DNA from 2 places in the Micromonospora echinaurantiaca genome. Region 1 is predicted to be linked to the other one. Evidence: riboswitches for the same ligand, from Rfam matches in the RefSeq annotation. Region 1 holds a riboswitch; the other holds the start of a gene.

Region 1 (7,125 bases):
CGGCGGCGTACGAACGCAGCATCTCCCCGCAACGGTCCGGCGAGGCGTCGTCCACGGCGACGATCTCCACCGTGCCCGCCTCGCCGGCCGGGATGTCGGCCCGGACCGACTCGAGGCACTGGTACAGATACGCCTCGACGCCGTACACCGGGACGACGATGCTCAGCAGCGGCGGTTGCGTCGGCTCAGTGACCACGCCGCCACCCTCGACCCCGAGGGTGGCCGGCGCCGGAACCTCACGTGGCCGGCGGAGGTGGAGTCATCGAACGTCCGCCGAGCGGCGGGTTAACGGTTCAGGATGCGCCGCACCGGGCCGCCGACCGCCCGCCGGACCCGGGCCCGCAACTGCTGCTCCCGCAGCGTCTCCACCTCCTGCTGGAGCCCGGCGTTGCGGTCGCGCAGCCACTGCACCCGGGCCAGCAGGGCGTCCCGGTCGGTGGCGGCGGCCGGCCGCACGGCGGGCGGGAAGGTGGTCGCCCGCACCTCGGCGTCGAAGCGGGCGGCGCTGTCGCCGTCGGCGAACGAGTTGCCCAGGTCGTGCTTGGCCAGGAAGGACAGCATGGTCTCGTACCGCGCCTTGTGGCCGTCGTTCAGCGCCGTGTAGTCGGCCTCGTCGTAGAGCTGCGCGGCGTCGACGTCGGCCGGCACGTCCTTCATCACCCGGTGCGGGATGTCGAAGTAGCGGGCGAGTTCCAGGGTGCGCGAGTCGTGCGCGAACAGGTAGCCGGGGGTGCCGGAGACCAGCGCGGTGATGGTGCCGTGGATCCGGGTGCCGAAGGCGAACTCGAACCCGGAGAGGTAGTCCATCCAGGTCCACGGGTCGAGGAACATCCGCACCTTGTCCTCGACGAACAGCGGGTGCGAGGTGTGGATCGGGATCGCCGCGGTCTTGCCCCGGTCCTCCGGCGCGTCGCCGTAGAGCAGGGTGCCCAGGGTCTTCAGGTCCTGCGGCAGGTAGCGCAGGTTGGGGTAACGCTCGTGGTGCGCGGCGATGATCTTCGCCATCGACTTGACGTACGGGGAGATGGTCAGCGCCACCCGGTCGTCCCGGTCGAGGGCGGCCTTCTTCTTCTCCACCCGCAGGCTGTCGCCGTGCAGGAACATCGACGGACAGCCGATCACGTCGACCGCGGAGAAGCCCAGGGTGCGCAGGTAGCCCTCGGTGATCTCGCCCCGTACGCCGATGCTGTGCGACCGGTCGAGCACCGCCCGGACGAACCGGGTGACCACGTCGTCGATCGGCCGCAGGTACTCCCGGTCGCCGTTGACGTCGGTCTGCACGCCGACGCCGAGCACCACCACCGGGATCTTCAGCCGCTCGATGAACTTGGTCATCGTGACGAGCCGGTGCGCGTAGCTGCGCCGGAAGGCGTTCGCGAGCGGGATGACGAACACGTCGTACCGCTCGTTGACCAGGTCGGCCTCGCGCAGGTCGATCTTGAACTGGTTCGAGGTGATCTCGGTGCTGCGGGTCTTGAGCAGCTTGTGGGCGGCGTGGCTGAAGACGAGGTTGCCGTTGTTCTCGCCGATCCAGTTGCCCTCGAACGCCTCCTCCGCGGAGTAGACGTCGAACGGGCCCTTCTTGGCCCGCATCAGGATCCGCTGGTGCATCTCGCCGCTCCGCCTCTCGTCCGCCCTCGGGAGCGTTCCGGGCGCACACCGCGTCACCGCTCGACTCCGGCCGGCCACCAAGGCCGGGCGGCTCGCACCTGAGGGTTCGGGGAATATTAGGCCACCGGCCGCCCTGTGCACAGACGCCCGTCACCGCCGTGCCCCGGCCCGGTCAGCCGGTCGGCGCCGCCGGGTAGGGTGCCCGGGCGGGACTCCGCCCCGGGCGCCACCTGCGGCGCTCCGGCCGCGGGTCGCCCGCGCCGCCGCCGAGAAGGAGACGTACGTGCTGGTCACCTCGCCGACGGCCGGGAGTGGGGCATGACGGCCGCCGCCCCCGCCGCGCCGTCCGCAAGCCGGCTGCCGTCGCTGACCGGGCTGCGCTGGATCGCCGCGCTGCTGGTCTTCGGTTTCCACGCCGGCACGATGCGGATCATCGCCGAGCCCGACCACCAGGCCGTGGTGAACTGGTTCTTCACCCTGGGTCTGTCCGGCGTGCAGTTCTTCTTCATCCTGAGCGGGTTCGTGCTGGTCTGGTCGGCCCGGCCGGGCGACTCCCGGCGGGCCTTCTGGCGGCGCCGGTTCGCCAAGATCTACCCCAACCACCTGTTGCTCTGGGCGCTGGTGCTGCTGGTGGGGCTCTGGTTCGCCGACCCGGTCAACGTCGGCGCCGCGCTGGAGAACCTCTTCCTTCTGCAGGCCTGGGACCCTCGACCCGGCCACTTCTACAGCGTCAACACGGTCAGCTGGTCGCTGTCCTGCGAGTTCTTCTTCTACTTCTGCCTGCCGCTGGTGCTGCCGCTGGTGCGCCGGGCCCGGCCGTGGGCACTGTGGGCGGTGGTGGTCGGGGTGCCGCTGCTCATCCTCGCGCTCTGGCCCGGTCAGGCCCTGGTGCCCGAGGCCGACCGCTGGTGGTTCACCCAGGTCTTCCCGCCGGTGCGGTCGCTCGAGTTCTGGATGGGAGTGGCCGCGGCCGAGCTGATGCGTCGTGGCCGTTGGCGGGGGCCGGGCCTGCCGCTGGCCAGCCTGATCTTCGCGGTCACCTGGGTGGTCGCCGCTCAGTGGGTCCGGGCCGAGCTGTGGGCGGCGCTGCTCTCGGTGGCGTACATCCTGGTCATCACCGCGGCGGCGGACGCCGACGTGCGGGGCCGGCGCTCACCGTGGCGGTCCCGGCCGATGGTCTGGCTCGGTGAGGTCTCGTTCGCCTTCTACCTGGTGCACGTCTTCGTGATGATCACCGTGCTCCGGCTCACCGGGGACTGGGGGACCGGCTTCACCGGCTGGTGGGGAGTGGCCGTGGTGCTCGGCTTCCTGCTGCTGAACCTGGGTCTGGCCGCGTTGCTGCATCGGTACGTCGAGACGCCGATGATGCGCCGGCTGGCTCCGCGCCGTCCGAAGCGGACGATCGGCGGCCCGGCGGCGGTCGCGGCGCCGGACCCGCTGCCGGCCCCGGCCGGCCCGACGGTCGCGCAGGTTGCCGTGCCGGGTCCGCGCACGCTCGACCGGCCATCGGCGTACGTCGACTCGCGCTGAGCCGTCCACCCTGGTCGGCGCCCTCGGCGCGGCGAAGCCGCGACACGCCCGGCGGCGGTGCGGGGGACCGGACCGGACGGTAGCGTTGTCGTCGTGCTTCCGGTCGCGCTCGCCTGTCCGCTGTGGTGGGTGGCGCGCTGGGCCGCGCGGCTGACGGCCGGCCTCGCCGTCGCCGTCGCGATCGCCCTCGGCACACCCGGCGCGGTTGCCGCCCCGGCCGAGCCGGAGCCGGCGGCGTGCTCCGCCGCGTCCGTGCACGCCGACGCGCGCGCCGGGTCCGCGTCGACGGCCGTCGGCGCCGAGCAGCGCGCCGAGCCGGCTGGTCCGGTCACCGAGCCGACACCGGTCGATGCCTCGCCAGCACCGCGCCACGACGCCGCGCCGGCGCCGGCCGGGTCGGTCCCGGCCGTCCGGGCCCCGCGCGCCCCGCCGCGCGTCTGATCCGCCGCGGCGGCTGACGCCCCCGCCCGCGATCCCCGGTTCCGCACCCGTCCGGCCTCGGCGTGTCCCCACGACGCCCGGACGCGGCTCCCGCTTCCGCATCCGCTTCCCCCGTGAGGTGCCGACCTTGGAGACCGTCCTCTACCACCAGTTTCTGATCGACGTGCCGCGCGCCGCGGCCATCTGGTCCGGCCTGCTCGTGCTGGCGCTGACCGTGCTCACCGTGCTGGTCGCCCGCCCCGAGCGCGCCACCGACGAGGAGCCCGCCCCGGCGGCCGCCGAGCCGGCCGAACCCGACCTCGCCGACCTGCGCCGGTACGCCGAGGAGGTGGCCGTCGCCGCGACCCGGGCGGCGCAGACCGCCCGGCGGCGGCGCGCCGACTGGCTCGCCGCGCAGGCGGAGGTGGAGCGCGCCTGGCAGGCGTACGACGAGGCGGAGACCGCCGCTCGCCGGTTCGTCGGGGCCGCTGCCCTGCCCGCCCCGCGCACCCCGCGCACGCCGGCCGAGTACGCCGCCCGGGAGCGGTGGCTGCACCACGCGGCGATGGCCGCCCATTGGCGGGGGGAGCTGTCGGCTCGGCAGTTGTCCGACGTGTTCTGCCACCGGGCTGGCTGGGACCCGCGGCGGCACCCGGTGCAGCAGGAGATCGTGCTCGCCCGGGCGGTACGCGAGCAGCGCCGGGCCGGCTACCGGCTGGCCGCCGAGCGGGAGCGGTCGGCGTGGCGGGACGCCGAGCTGGCCGCCGAGGCGGCCCGAGCCCTGGCCGCCGAGGCGTACGCCGCCGCGGCCCGGCTCCGGCCGGGCCGGCCGGAGCCGGGCCGCGTGTCGGTGCCGGCCCGTCCGGTCGCCCCGGCCCGCTGGCGTCCCGCTCGGGTTGGTTGATCGGGAAATATTCCGGTGACGCCGGTCACAGCCGGCGAGAAATCGGTCATTCGGCACGGACGGGTCGAGGCGGGTCGACAATTCCTGGACCGCACCGCACCATTGTCCGGTTGTCGCCCGGTAACGGCGTCGGAGAGGCCTGTCCCATCGAGTCACGCCAGTGCGTAACTGACCGCAAAATTGTCGGGCGGAGACAGGTTTACGCAGGTGGACAGGGGTTGGCAGGCTTCTGACCGACCAGTAATGTCGGCCCGTCTGGTGCGGTTACCGATCGCAAGAGGCGACGCCGCGCCGACCCGCCTAATCGTGATCATACGAACCGGGGAACCAATGCTCCTTTGGGGTGAATCTGCGGGCTGCGGCCCGTGGTAGGGCGTACTTCCCGCCCGAATCCGTCAGCTAACCCGGTCGGCGGCGTCGGAAGGAGTTCCATCCTCGTGCAGCACGATCCCACCCTTCGGTTGTCCCCCCGCCTCCACGGCCCCGCGGTGTCCGTACCGCTCGCCCCGATCGCGAGCTGACCGACCGGCAACCGCCCCGCCCGACATCCGGGCGTCTTCCTGAGCGGCCCACCCACCCGCGGACCAGGGGTCCGCGTGGTCGAGCCGGCCTGCCCGCCGGCACCGCCCGTGCGCCGCTCGCCCCCCGAGTCCCCGTGGAGGAACCGTGAAGCACCACCTGAAGCGCCAGTTGCGGCGCATCGCCACCGAACGCCCCTACCAGGTGGCCGCCGCCTCCGCCGCGGCCCTGGTCCTCGCCTCCGGCGCCGGCGCGCTCGCCGCCGGCACCGAGGAGGCCCCGACCTCGGCGCCGGCCCAGGCCACGGTGGCCGAACTGCGTGACGCGCCAGCCGCCGCCTCGCGTGGCGAGGCCCGGCTGGGCACCGCCCCGTCCGGCGCCGCGCCGTCCAGCGCCGCCCCCTCGGCCGCCGCCTCGTCGGCCGCGCCGAACCCGGACCTGACCCGCAAGGCGGCGCCGAAGCCGCCGTCGCGCAAGATCCTCAACTACGACTACCAGGCCCAGACGACCTTCTACAACTGCGGCCCGGCCGCCGTGCGGAACGCGCTCAGCGCCGCCGGCATCGACCGTACCCAGGACGCCCTCGGCGCCCAGCTGGGCACCACCGAGATGGGCACCAACTCCGCCAACGACACCACCCGCGTGCTCAACGCCATGGTGAAGGGCGACCCGTACCGGACCCGGATGATCTCCGGCGGGGCGGCCACCCCGGCCCAGATGGACCAGCTCCAGGCCGACGTGGTCCGGGCCATCACCGACAAGCGGGGTGTCGTGGTGAACGTCGCCGGCAGCGCGACCGACACCAACGGCGGCTGGCACTCCTTCCCCGGTGGGCACTACATCGCGGTGGTGGGCTACGACGACGACGGCCGGCTGGTGAAGATCGCCGACTCGGCGAACCCGGCGACCGCCTCGTACTGGATGACCACCATCGACCTGGCGAACTGGGCGGCTACCCGCGGCTACTCCGCCTGATCCGCACCTCCGCGCCACTGCCGTCGGGCGCCGGCTCCCCATCCGGGGGGCCGGCGCCCGACGTGTAGCGGCGGCCGGCTCTCGCCCCGGCCGTCCGACCGGTGGCACACTGCGCCCTATGGTCGACGAATCGGGTACCCGGGACGGCCGGCGGCCGCTCCTGCTGCTGCTGCACGGCATGGGCGCCACCGGCGAGGTGTGGCTGCCCTGGGCGCCGCTGCTGGAGCGCCGGTGGGCCGGCCGGTGGCTGGCCCCGGACCTGGCCGGGCACGGCTGGTCCCCGCCGCTGCCGCGGTACTCCTTCGCCGGGCTGGCCGGGCAGGTCGCCGGCGGGCTCAAGCCGGGTGACCGGCTGGTCGTGCTGGGGCACTCCCTCGGCGGCGTGGTGGGGCTGGCGCTGGCCGCGCGTACCGCCGGGCTGACGGTGGACGCGGTGGTCGGGCTCGGCATCAAGGCCGTCTGGTCACCGGCCGAACTGGACCGGGCCGCGGAGCTGGCCGCCCGCCCGGTCACCTGGTTCGCGACCCGCGACGAGGCGGCCCGCCGCTACCTGAAGGTGGCCGGGCTGACCGGACTGTTCGCCCCCGAGCATCCGGCCGTGGAGGCCGGACTGCGGCAGGTCGACGGCCGCTGGCGGCTGGCGATGGACCCGGCCGCGTTCGCGGTGGGGGAGCCGCGCCTGCCGGCCCTGCTGGCGGCGACCGACGCGCCGGTGGTGCTGGCCCGGGGCGAGCGCGACCCGATGGTCTCCGACGAGCAGCTCAAGGAGTTCGGCGTGCCGGTGGTGACGCTGCCCGGACTCGGGCACAACGCGCACGTGGAGGACCCGGAGGCGGTGCTCGCCCTGGTCGACCCGTACCGCTGATCCCCGCCGCTGCGGTTCCCGGCGGGATGAGGGTGTTGTGCCGCCATGCCCGGAGCACTCGGGATAACATGCCCGTACGTCCCGGAGTGCGCCGGGCGTCCTGTTTGTCCGGGTGATCCTTCCGCACCAACCCCAGCGGATCGTCCGGCGGTAACCCCACCACCCCTCCTGTCCACATCTGAACGACATGGCGCCGCGTCCGGACCCGGACGCGGTCGCTGTTCGACGGGAGGAAGCCCCATGGTCGGGCTGACCACAGAAGAGATTCCACCGGCGAGGCCGGTCATCGGCGAGGCCGAGA
Region 2 (7,125 bases), 2.7 Mb from region 1:
ACTCACCCGTCGGCCGCCTCATCAAGCGCGGCTGGCCCACCCGTCGCCGGTTCACCGGAGCCCGGGCCCCGCCACCGGAACGGCGCGCGGGCCCGGGCGTCGGCGTCAGAGCCGGGCCAGGATCTCCCGCATCGTGGCGATCTCGGCCCGCTGAGCAGTGATGATCTCCTGGGCAAGCTTCTTCGCGTCCGAGTTCGCGCCGTCGGCGAGCTCGTCCTCGGCCATGGTGATCGCACCCTCGTGGTGGGCGATCATCATGGTCAGGAACTGCCGGTCGAACTCACGACCGGACGCGGCCGCCAACCGCGCCATGTCGGCCGCGGACATCATCCCGGGCATGCCGTGGTCCATGTGCGGCATCTCCCCACCCGGGGACGGCATCGGCCGGCCCCAGGCGGCCAGCCACCCCCTCATGGTGGCGATCTCCGGCGCCTGCGCCGCCTTGATCTGCCCGGCGAGCCGCTTGACCTCCGGATCGGCGGCCCGGGTGGCGGCCAGGTCGGCCATCTCCACGGCCTGCTGGTGGTGCGGGATCATCATCTGGGCGAACATGACGTCGGCCGGGCCGAACGCGGCCGCGCTGGCGGACGCGCCGGTGGTGGTGGACCGGGGCTGGTCGTGCCCCATCCCGGAGGGTGAGTGGTCCCCGGCACAGCCGGCCAGGGCGAGTACGACGACGGTGCCGGCGCCGGCCAGGGCGGCCCGGCGCGCGATGGTACGAGTGAACACGGTTCGACCTTTCGGATTCGGTGGCTACGCGGCAGAGCGGGGACGCGGAACCGGAACCGTTCCGCGCCGGGTCGCCTATCTGCGCAGCACCGCGACCGTGGTGAGTCGTAGCCCGATCGGGCCGGGCGGCGGGGCCCGGGGTGGCGAGGTGGAGCGGCCCACTCGCCGGGCACCCGGCGCCGCGGACCGCCGGAGCGTCAGCAGCAGCCACGCGACCAGCACCGACACCGCGAGCACGCCGAGCACGGCCAGGCAGACCGCCCACCCGGGCAGGTCCCCGCTCCCGGTGCCGCCGGACGGCAGCAGCCGGTCGGTCGGGCAGCCGGCCGGACAGCCACCGGGAACCGTGGCGTCGACGGCCGTACGCACCCCGGTCGCGTGGGCCGCGCCGAGCCCGACCGTGGCGGTCCCGCCCGCTACGGCGGCGACGGCCGCGTGGCCGGCGGCGGCCTCGGGCACGTCGGCCAGGGGGCCGATGCGGGCGGCTGAGCCGTGGTCAGCGGCGGCTGAGCCGTGGCCGGCGGCACCGAAGCCGTGGTCGGCGTGCGTGTCGTGGCCGAGGGTGTGCATGGCGGCGAGCCCGAAGAGCGTCACGAACAGCAGGAGCCGGGCCCACCGCCCGAGCGACACCGCCGCCGTCGTCCGCACGGCTACCACGCTAGCCCGCCGCGCGGTCCGCCGCGGCGGCACCGGCCGGTTCGCTTCCGGGGCCGACCGGCCCCGTCGGGCCGAGGCGTACCCGGCGCAACAGTTGGGCGTTGAGCGCCACCACGATGGTCGAGGCGGACATCAGCACGGCGGCGAGCGCCGGGCTCAGCGCCAGCCCCGCCCAGGCCAGCACACCGGCGGCCAGCGGCAGCGCCACCACGTTGTAGCCGGCCGCCCAGGCCAGGTTCTGCAGCATCTTCCGGTACGACGCGCGGGAGAGCCGGATCACGGCGGTCACCCCGCGCGGGTCGGACGAGGCGAGCACCACCCCGGCCGACTCGATCGCCACGTCGGTGCCCGCACCGATCGCGATCCCGACGTCGGCCCGGGCCAGCGCCGGGGCGTCGTTCACCCCGTCACCGACCATTGCCACGGTCAGCCCGCGCCGCTGCAGCTCGGTCACCTTGCCGTCCTTGTCGGCCGGCAGCACCTCGGCGAAGACCTCGTCGACGCCGGGAGTGAAGCCGAGATCGGCGGCGACCGCCTCGGCGACCGGCCGGGCGTCCCCGGTGATCATGGCGATGGTCCGGACGCCCTGGGCGCGCAGCTCGGCGATCGCCTCCCGCGCCTCGGGGCGCACCTCGTCGGTGAGGGCGAAGGCGCCGAGCGCGGCGTCCGGCAGCCGCACCAGGTAGAGCACCGCCGCGCCCCGGGCCGACCACCGGTCGGTCGCCGTCGTCAGCTCGTCCGGCAGCCGTACGCCCAGCTCGCGCAGCAGTGCCGGGCCGCCCACGGCGTACTCCCGCCCGGCGACGGTGGCCTGGACGCCGCGGCCCGGCAGGGAGCGGAAGCCGGTGGCCGGGGCCGGACCGCCGCGTGGGCCGGCGGCGGCGACGATCGCCCGGGCCAGCGGGTGCTCGCTGTCGGACTCCACCCCGGCGGCGATCCGCAGCAGGTCGTCGGGGTCGGAGCCGGCCGCCGCCGCCCGGTCGGTGACCGCGTGTTCGCCCCGGGTCAGCGTGCCGGTCTTGTCGAACAGCACCGCGTCGACGGTGCGCATCCGCTCCAGCGCCAGCCGGTCCTTGACCAGGATGCCGGAGCTCGCGGCGAGCCCGGTGGAGAGCGCGATCACCAGCGGGATGGCCAGGCCCAGTGCGTGCGGGCAGGCGATCACCAGCACCGTGACGGTCCGGACCACCGCCTCGTCCCGGTCGCCGAGCGTGGTCCAGGCCAGCACGGTGAGCACGGCGGTGGCGGTGGCGACGTAGAACAGCCCGGCGGCGAACCGGTCGGCCAGCACCTGGGCCCGCCCGCTGGACTGCTGGGCCTGGGCGACCATGCGCTGGATGCCGGCGAGCGTGGTCTCCTCGCCGAGCGCCTCGACCCGGACCCGCACCGCCGAGTCGGTGGCCACCGTGCCGGCCACCACCCGGTCGCCGACCGAGTGTGGCACCGGCCGGGACTCCCCGGTGATCATCGACTCGTCCAGCTCGGCGGCGCCGTCCACCACCCGACCGTCCGCCGGCACCCGGCCGCCGGGCCGGACCAGCACCACGTCGCCGACCCGCAACTCGGCCACCGCAACCCGCTCCAGCCCGCCGTCCCCGGTGACCCGCTCGGCGTCGTCGGGCAGCAGCGCGGCCAGCGCGGCGAGGGCGCCGCGGGCCTGCCCGATCGCCTTCATCTCCTGCCAGTGCCCGAGCAGCATGATGGTGACCAGGGCGGCCAGCTCCCACCAGAAGTCCAGGTCGAAGGCGCCCAGACTGGTGGCCAGCGAGGCGGCGTAGGCGACCGTGATCGCCATGGCGACCAGCAGCATCATCCCCGGCGCCCGGTCGCGCACCTCGCGGACGGCGCCGACCAGGAACGGCCAGCCGCCCCACCAGAAGACCACCGAGCCGAGCACCGGCCCCACCCAGGACCGGCCCGGGAACTCCAGCGAGTAGCCCAGCCAGTCCATCACCATGTGGCTGGTGGCCACCACCGGCAGGGTGAGCAGCAGGCAGAGCCAGAACCGGCGGCGGAACATCTCCGGGTCGTGCCCGGCGTGCTTGTCGTGCCCACCGTGCCCACCGTGCCCGGCGTGGTCGCCGCCGGCCTGTCCAGCGGGTCTGCCGTGGCCGGCGCGCGGCGCGCCGTCGTGCGGCGGGGTCTGCTCAGCCATGCCTCCAACATCCCCGACCGGGGCCGCCCGCGCGGGCCAACCGCCGGGTCCGGCCCCCTGCCACCACCCCACCCGCGCACGGGCGTACGCCGGGGTCCGGTGCCCGACACCACCCCGCGCGACCAGCGACCGGATGCCGGGATGGCTACGATTCGGCACGATGGCCCTTCGGATCTCGCACCATCCGACCCGCCGCCGGGCATCGGCGCCGCCGACCGCACGGGGCCGGCCGGCCGCCGGGCCGACGGTACGTGGTCGCGTCGCCACCCTCAGGCGATCCCACCCACGATTCCGGCCGGCCCGACGGCGGCACTGAACCGACCGGCCCGCCGACACGTACCACGCCCCGGATTCGTTGGGAGACACTCAATGGGCGCCGACCACAACCGTCCCGCTCCGTCCGCCCCGCCCGGGGTGCGGCGGATCCTCGTCGCGACGGTGGTCCCGCTAGTCGTGGTCACGGTGGTCGCCGCCCTGCTGCTGTGGCCCCGCGACTCCTCCGGGGTCGACCAGGGCACCGATCCGCCCCGCTACCACGGCACCGTCACCCGCGTGCTGACCGAGGCCTGCCCGCCGACCCCGGAGACGCCGGAGGGCGGCAGCGCCGCGGGACCGTGTGGCACGGTCACCGTCAAGGTGGCCGACGGTCCGGACGCCGGCCAGGAGGTGCAGACGCCGGTGCCGAGCGGCCCCGGCGCCCCGACCGTCGCCGTGGGTGACGAGATCATCCTGGTCAAGCTGACCGACCCGGCCGACCCGACGGCGAGCAGCTACAACATCGCCGAGCACCAGCGCGGCAAGCCGCTGGTCTGGCTGGTGCTGCTCTTCGCCGCCGCCATCGTGGCGTTCGGCCGGTGGCGTGGGCTGGCCGCGCTGGCGGGCCTGGCGGCCAGCTTCGCCATCCTGCTCGCCTTCGTGCTGCCCGGGATCAGCGCCGGTGGGTCGCCGCTGCTGATCGCGATCGTCGGCGCCGCGCTCATCATGTTCGTGGTGCTGTACCTGACCCACGGGGTGACCGCGCAGACCTCGGTGGCGGTGCTCGGGACGCTCGGCAGCCTGGTGCTCACCGGGGTCCTGGGCACCCTCGCCACCGCCGCCACCCACCTCACCGGGTACGGCTCCGAGGACGCCACCACGCTGTCGATGTTCCAGGCCGACGTGGACCTGCACGGGCTGCTGCTGGCCGGGATCATCATCGGCTCGCTCGGCGTGCTCGACGACGTCACGGTGACCCAGGCCGCCACGGTCACCGAACTGGCGCACGCCAACCCAGGCCTGTCCCGGCTCCAGCTCTACCGCGCGGCGACCCGGGTCGGCCGGGCGCACATCGCCTCGACGGTGAACACCATCGTGCTGGCGTACGCGGGCGCGTCGCTGCCGCTGCTGCTCCTGCTCACCGCGGACTCCCGGTCGGTGACCCAGATCCTGACCAGCGAGTTCCTCGCCCAGGAGATCGTCCGCAGCGCGGTCGCCACGCTCGGGCTGATCGCCGCCGTGCCGCTGACCACCGCGCTCGCCGCGCTGGTGACCACGGCCGGCCGCGCCGCCGCGCGTACCGCCGACGGCGACGGCGACGGCGGTGCCGGCGACGAGCCGTCGCGTACCCCGGAAGGTTCCCGGCCGGTCCCGGACCGGGCCGAGGCGCTGCGGGCGCTGACCGCGCCGCGTGCCGGAAACACGTCCTCCGCCACCTCCAGCGGGTGGCCCGATCCGGACAGGAGCACGGACGCCACATGGTGAGACTCCGTAGCGTGACCGTCCAGGCCGGCGAGCTTGATAAACGCGTCACTGGTCACCGTCCGCCGTTACGAAATAACGCATTTAGTCGGCTTCGGGACGTAGATCCACCGGTGGACTCTCGGGTAACCTCGCTGCCGGTCACCGCCGAAGGCGCGCAGCGGCGCCTGCGGTGCCGCCGCCCAATCGCCGCCAGGCGAGCCGGGGACCCAGGTACGTGGGGTGAGTCCGCGACAGCGGTAGGGGCCACTTCCGCCCCGAACCCGTCAGCTAACCCGGTCGGCGGTCGACGGAAGGGAACACTGTGACGGCACCCCTACGCCGCTGGTTGACACCTGTGGTGGCCGTGTTCGCCGCCTTGGCCGTCCTTGCCGGGCCCCTCCCGGCGTCGGCCGCACCCAGCACCCCCAAGCCCTCGGGACACGAGGACGGCGACTCGAAGTTGATCACGGACGTGATCGAGTCGACCAACCGGAACTACTCCCAGGCGAAGTCCCGGCTGGAGAAGTCCAAGAAGCGCCAGCTGGAACTCGCGCTCGAGGTCGACCGGGCCCAGGCCGAGCTGAACGCACTCGCCCCGCAGGTCAGCCAGCTCGCCACCCAGTCGTACCGGACGGGACGCATCGGGGCCGTGGCCCTGCTGCTGGAGGCCAACAGCCCCGACACGTTCGTCGAGCGAGCCACCGCCCTGGACGAGCTGAACATGGTCAACGCCAAGAAGCTCGCCGAGATCAACGAGGTGAAGACCCGCGCCGAGCAGGCGAAGCTGGCGCTCGAGGCGGAGATCCGCGAGCAGCAGAAGCAGACCAACCTGATGGCCAAGAACAAGCGCGACGCGGAGAAGGCGCTGGCCCTGGTGGGTGGGTTGGGCTTCACCGGCGGCCTGGTGTCGGCCACCTCGCCGGTCGCCCGGATCGCCCCAGGCCGCACCGCCGACGGCGACTGGAAGGCCGAGTCGTGCAGCCAGAACGACCCGACCACCTCCGGCTGCATCACGCCCCGGACGCTGCACATGTACAAGGAGGTCAAGCGGGCCGGGTTCAACCGGTTCGTCGGCTGCTACCGCCCCGGTGGCCCCTGGGAGCACCCGAAGGGCCGGGCCTGCGACTGGTCGCTGCAGCGGAGCGGCTTCTCCCCCTGGCACAACAAGGACACCCGAATGTACGGCAACAACCTCGCCGCGTTCCTGATCCGGAACGCGGACCGGCTGGGCGTCTACTACGTGATCTGGAACCGGCAGATCTGGTTCCCGGCGACCGGCTGGAAGTCGTACAGCGGGCCGTCGAACCACACCGACCACGTGCACGTCTCGCTGCTGTAGCGACAGCCTGAGACCGCGCGACGCGAGGGCCGTTCCCGGTGGGACGGCCCTCGCACCGTCTTCGGCGACGGCGTGCGGTCAGGCGGCGGCCGGGGTCGGGTCCGCCGCCGGGTCGGGCAGGTCGCCGGCGGCGGTCACCGTCCGCACCTCACCGGCGGCCAGCCGGTACGACATCCCGACCACCGCGCAGCGCCCGGCGGCCACCTCGGCGGCCAGTACGGCCGAGCTGCCCAGCATCGCCTCGACGGTGTGCGCGATGTGGATGTCGACGATCCCGTCCACGTCGGTCACCCCGGCGGCCTCGGCCCGGCGCAGGCTGGGCATCATGGCGTCCACCACCGCCCGCAGGTGACCGGCCGGGGAGGTGTCCGTCTCCGCCGCCGTCTTCGCCGCCTGCACCGCGCCGCACGAGTCGTGCCCGAGCACGACCACCAGCGGCGTGCCGAGGACGGTCACCGCGTACTCGACGCTGCCGAGCACCTCGGGGCCGGTGGTGTGCCCGGCGGTCCGGACCACGAAGAGGTCA

What was found. A riboswitch is a leader RNA that binds a small molecule or an ion and turns the genes downstream of it on or off. The one in region 1 is predicted to bind cyclic di-AMP.
Region 2: it holds a riboswitch for cyclic di-AMP, as region 1 does, so the genes downstream of both, GA0070609_RS31665 (coiled-coil domain-containing protein) here and GA0070609_RS19025 (C39 family peptidase) in region 1, are expected to answer to the same signal.

The regions. Positions count from the first base shown of each region.
Region 1 covers NZ_LT607750.1:4,229,744-4,236,868, reverse strand. Annotated here, with positions in the region: gene GA0070609_RS19050 (glycosyltransferase family 2 protein) at 1-196, opposite strand, end outside; gene GA0070609_RS19045 (polysaccharide pyruvyl transferase family protein) at 286-1,611, opposite strand; gene GA0070609_RS19040 (acyltransferase family protein) at 1,930-3,141, shown strand; gene GA0070609_RS19035 (hypothetical protein) at 3,235-3,582, shown strand; gene GA0070609_RS19030 (hypothetical protein) at 3,701-4,465, shown strand; cyclic di-AMP (ydaO/yuaA leader) riboswitch at 4,753-4,894, shown strand; gene GA0070609_RS19025 (C39 family peptidase) at 5,132-5,959, shown strand; gene GA0070609_RS19020 (alpha/beta fold hydrolase) at 6,078-6,824, shown strand; gene GA0070609_RS19015 (DegT/DnrJ/EryC1/StrS family aminotransferase) at 7,065-7,125, shown strand, end outside.
Region 2 covers NZ_LT607750.1:6,952,595-6,959,719, reverse strand. Annotated here, with positions in the region: gene GA0070609_RS31690 (metal-sensitive transcriptional regulator) at 1-1, shown strand, start outside; gene GA0070609_RS31685 (DUF305 domain-containing protein) at 106-729, opposite strand; gene GA0070609_RS31680 (hypothetical protein) at 805-1,377, opposite strand; gene GA0070609_RS31675 (copper-translocating P-type ATPase) at 1,388-3,541, opposite strand; gene GA0070609_RS31670 (YibE/F family protein) at 3,911-5,281, shown strand; cyclic di-AMP (ydaO/yuaA leader) riboswitch at 5,448-5,578, shown strand; gene GA0070609_RS31665 (coiled-coil domain-containing protein) at 5,583-6,599, shown strand; gene GA0070609_RS31660 (carbonic anhydrase) at 6,678-7,125, opposite strand, start outside.